2 regions of the Paenibacillus xylanexedens genome follow, and region 1 is predicted to be linked to the other one. Evidence: riboswitches for the same ligand, from Rfam matches in the RefSeq annotation. Region 1 holds a riboswitch; the other holds the start of a gene.
The links. Region 1 has a riboswitch for FMN ahead of BS614_RS20980 (DMT family transporter). Riboswitches for the same ligand answer to the same signal wherever they lie in the genome.
Positions count from the first base shown of each region.

Region 1 (2,402 bases):
GTATATGAGAATGAAGACATCATGATCGTTCCTCTCTGAATATAATTCATCTGTTTATTCCATATGTCATCGTACCACCGGATTAGACAAAAGACAAAACATAGAAGAGACGTAGTGTGATGATATGCATATTCGTTATGAGGTTGGAGGGAAAAGAGGGGGATTTGCGTTTGCGAAATAGAGATAAAGCAAAGGGTTAATAGCTCATATTGCTAATTGAGAAAATGAACGAGTAATATCGAGTCATGGAAATAAAAAACCACTGCTCATCTAATTTGATGTGCAATGGTTTTATTTTATATTTGACTATTTGTTTATATGTGAACCTCAGATATATCCACTTACTCTGTACGCAGCTTCGGTGCAGCATCGGCCGCAGTTGATGATCTTTCCTGCTGTCTGGAAATGGCGAAGAGGGCCACCCAGATCAGGATAAAACCAAGCAGCTGCTCCCATGTAATCAGTGTACGGAAAGCAATCCAGTTCACCAACACACCCGCCATCGGGAAGCTAAGTTCTGCGAGAGTTGCAACAGATGCTTTGGTTGACGACAGACCTTTGTAATACAACAGAAGACTGAGCAGACCTGGTAACAATGCCTGACCGAGAATGTTGAGGATGACAGCAGTCTGTTCACCCGTTCCGGACGGAAACGTCCATGCGGCACCTTCGTTCCACGTCATAAAGATCAGGAGCGGGAGAGCAACGACAAAGCGAAGGGAGGTGACCGTTTCATAACGCGCCTGCCCCAGCATCAATCGTCCCATAACAGTTGAACCTCCCCATAAGGCAGCAGCCCCAAGGGACAACAAGCTTCCAGCATGAATCCAGTTGTCCCAGTTACCTAATGGCAATGTAAAGCCAAATGTAAGCAGGTACGTTCCTGCTAATGCTATGAAGAACAATCCACCGAAGCGACGTGGCAACGTTTCTTTTAATAAAAGTTTAGCCAGCACGATAGCGAAGAGTGGTTGCATTTTTTGCAATAAAAGCACCGTATTCGGATCGTTATGTGTAAGCGCCATGGTGAACAATACCGTTGCGAGTGCTGATCCTCCCCATGAGATAAAAATCACGGCAATCCAGTGGCGAGCACGCAGGTTTTTCAGGTCAGACCGGAATTTCCACAGTACGGGAATGGCAATAAGACTGACGATGATGTGTTCCACCAGTACAATCTGCGTTGATGTCATCGTATTTAGCAAAATAATGCGGAAGAGTGGGTCTACACCCCATAAGGCGGCGCCGAGAACTACAAGCCAGAATCCGGTATTACTTCGTTCCTTGCGGTAAACAGGTGATGCTGCTGATGTCTTTTCCATATTCAGGACTCCTTCGTCAGAACACGGAATCTTCAGTTGGCAAAATCGACAAAAGCCCCCGTTTTGGCATATACCAAATAAACGGGGGCTCATCCAAGGACATGCGTCAGGAAAGAGGCCTTCCCGTGAACGGCATGTCATTGTGTTGATCTTCTCTCATCCGGACTGTACCGTCGGCCTTGGATTCACACCAAGTCAGTCGCTAGATGTCCTTCGTTAAGAACAAATAGCGAGTCGCGGGCTGGTTCCGAAGAACATCACCGCCGGTTGGGAATTGCACCCTACCCCGAAGATCCTATTCAATTATATAGTGTGTTGAACAAGCTGTAACATTAATAAGTTCATCTTATTCCTGTAAGCGCTAGCAGTTCAAGCATTTTTTTTAGAAAACGATTTTCCAGCTTCCTTGCTGTCTGCGGAGGAGCACGATCTGACCTGCGTGATACGCATCATGGAGTACCCAGCGAGATAGTTCGTGTGCCCATTTCTCTTCGGAGTCCATATATGCCGCTTCAAGATCTGGTTCTTGTAGTGCAGCTAATTGATCTCGCAACTGCTGGGCTAATCGAGTTGTACCCTGTAGCAGTGTATTCCATCCAACTGCGTCCGTTGGATCTCCGGAATTCCCAAATGTGTATTCATTGGAGTCTACAGAAGGAAGGGTAGGCTCCTTACCTTGCATGCGACACAATAAGCGATGGTTGTAATAATACATATGGTTAACCAACTGCCAGATGCTCAATCCCCCTGCGGGTGGAATCCAGGCTGCTTGTTCTGCTGTAAGACCCTCCAAGGATTTCGACAAAGGTACAATCCAATTACATTGATCCCAGGTATCATCCTTTTGAATAAGTAACACATCTAGTGCTGTTGTTTTTGTCATTGCTTATTCCTCCTTGCGAATTATTGTGATTTGTGATGTAACTAGCTAAAACTGAATAATAAGGTTACACTTAATATAACACATCAAAGACGAGTTGTAACCTTCTTTATTTAATTAGATAGTTACATAAACGGAGGTATATATATGGACCGATTATGGACCGATTTTGTAAACAGCGATTATCACGACTGGCGTGG
Region 1 covers NZ_CP018620.1:4,809,937-4,812,338, reverse strand. Annotated here, with positions in the region: gene BS614_RS20985 (amidase) at 1-20, opposite strand, end outside; gene BS614_RS20980 (DMT family transporter) at 342-1,322, opposite strand; FMN riboswitch at 1,467-1,620, opposite strand; gene BS614_RS20975 (DinB family protein) at 1,705-2,205, opposite strand; gene BS614_RS20970 (CGNR zinc finger domain-containing protein) at 2,350-2,402, shown strand, end outside.

Region 2 (2,402 bases), 420 kb from region 1:
GCCGGGAAAAGCAGATTTGCATGGGACGTTTCGACCGAGAGCGAATGGACGCTGGAAATGCTCGGCTATTGCGATCGATTCAACAAGTTGGGTCAGAAGGGTGGCAAGAGAGTTCCCGCTACCGACTTCGCCCCTGCAAGAACCTGACCGCACTCCATTCCATAATGCCAAAGAATTAAAGCATATGGCGAGCTGGTGTTTTCCTGATATGTAGAATTTACGATGGATGTGAAATGGGCCTCCAAGCAAAAACCGTGCCTCCTTGAGAGGAAGCGGTTTTTTGTTGTTTCTTAGCTTATTAAAAGTTAGTATGTGACAAAAAGGAACAAAAAACAATTGATTTTTTGGCATTAAAGTGCTAACATCCAAGTAATAACGAAAGCAATCCTTCAGGGCAGGGTGCAATTCCCTACCGGCGGTGATGCAGGAAGTGTAAGGACCTATGTGTCCAGCACTTGATGCAAAGTCCGTGACCTGTCTGCCATTGGCAGATGGCTGATCTGGTGTAATTCCAGAACCGACAGTATAGTCTGGATGGGAGAAGGAGAGGTGCAGACCTAACAGGTTTGCATTCAGCAGGAGTATTGCTGCACAGTCACGATTTGTATTGTCTTGCACTGTGCAGGGAAGATCCGGTTACGCCGGTAAGTTCCATACATATGCCGCACTATAAAAGCTCTTTACCTGTAATTGATGTTCATTAAGGTATGTGTCTATTTTCACTTGCCCGAAATGAAGTTTTGGGCAAAGTGTTGGCGTGCTGTATCCATTTCACTCCTGCTGGTGACATTTGTCTCTCATCATCCCCATCGAACTGATTGTTCGACGGGGATTTTTTAATAAACAAGACTTTAAACCGCGGGGTGAACGGATTTGGAAATGATCAATGATGAATTTTATATGGCACTGGCATTGGATATGGCGGAACGAGCACAGGGACAGACGGGGATTAATCCGGTCGTTGGATGTGTAGTTGTGAAAGAGGGTCGTATTGTAGGCCTGGGAAGCCATCTGAAACGTGGAACCGGTCATGCAGAGGTGCATGCACTTAACATGGCAGGCAGTGATGCAGAAGGAAGTACGGTATACGTTACACTTGAGCCTTGTAGTCATTATGGCAAGACGCCACCTTGTAGTGAACGCCTGATTCATGAAAAGGTGAAACGTGTTGTGGTATGTTGTGAAGATCCAAATCCGCAAGTATCCGGCAGGGGCATCAGCATGCTTCGTCAACAAGGCATTGAAGTTGAAGTTGGCGTACTGCGTGAACGTGGAAGACGCATGAATGAAAAATTCATTAAATTTATTACAACGGGTTTACCTTTTGTGACACTGAAGACGGCTACTACTTTGGATGGCAAAATTGCTACGCGCAGCGGAGACAGCAAGTGGATCTCCAACGAGCCTGCTCGTGAGATTGTGCATGCCCTTCGTCATCGTCACCAAGGCATTATGGTTGGCGTCGACACGGTGATTGCCGATAATCCGGAGCTTACAACCCGTTTGCAAGTCGAAGGCATTAGTCCAGTGCGCATTGTAGTGGATTCCAAGTTACGTCTTCCCGTAGGTGCCAAAATGGTTAAGGATGGTCTTGCTCCAACATGGGTGTTGACAACAGACGAAGCCAGTCCTGAAGCTGCTGAACGTTTGGAAGCCTACGGCGTCGAGATTATACGCTGTGGTCCTGGACCACGTGTGGATCTGTTGAGCGGACTTAGCAAGTTGGGTGAACGTGATATAGGTTCGATTTTGCTTGAAGGTGGAGGCACCTTGAATGGAGCCATGTTGGAGGCACGGTTGGTTGATCGACTGCTCATGTTTATCGCTCCGAAGATTGTAGGCGGTTATGATACACCTGGAAGCTTCCGCTTCGAGGGTGTGGAACGTATGAATCAGGCGATTCAATTGAATCAGTTGGAGATCGAACAAGTTGGAGATAATATCAGCATTGGTGGTATTCCGGTGTGGCCTGAATAAATAAATGGATTTGAAAGTAGAAAGTTAGGTTTTTTATAACTTGAAAAAGGGAGGCGGCAGCATGTTTACCGGTTTGGTGGAAGAAGTCGGTCAGATCCGGCGTATTGGTCGGAAAGGCGAAGCGATGGTCCTGAATATCGGAGCTTCCGCCATCATGGACGATCTGAAGATTGGTGATAGTGTAGCAGTGAACGGCGTGTGCTTAACTGCGACAACGCTCGAAGGTGGAGGTTTTACCGCCGATGTAATGCCTGAAACCTATCGCCATACCAATCTCAGTCAGCTGCAATCAGGCAGTAAAGTTAATCTGGAGCGGGCCATGCAATCAGGCGGTCGTTTTGGCGGACATATCGTACAGGGCCATGTTGATGGTACTGGAGTGATTGGCAGTATAACACGTGATCAGAATGCAATTGTGTTTGAGA
Region 2 covers NZ_CP018620.1:5,230,883-5,233,284, reverse strand. Annotated here, with positions in the region: gene BS614_RS22830 (hypothetical protein) at 1-214, shown strand, start outside; FMN riboswitch at 382-550, shown strand; gene ribD (bifunctional diaminohydroxyphosphoribosylaminopyrimidine deaminase/5-amino-6-(5-phosphoribosylamino)uracil reductase RibD) at 874-1,977, shown strand; gene ribE (riboflavin synthase) at 2,039-2,402, shown strand, end outside.
Region 2: another riboswitch for FMN. It lies ahead of ribD (bifunctional diaminohydroxyphosphoribosylaminopyrimidine deaminase/5-amino-6-(5-phosphoribosylamino)uracil reductase RibD); the one in region 1 lies ahead of BS614_RS20980 (DMT family transporter).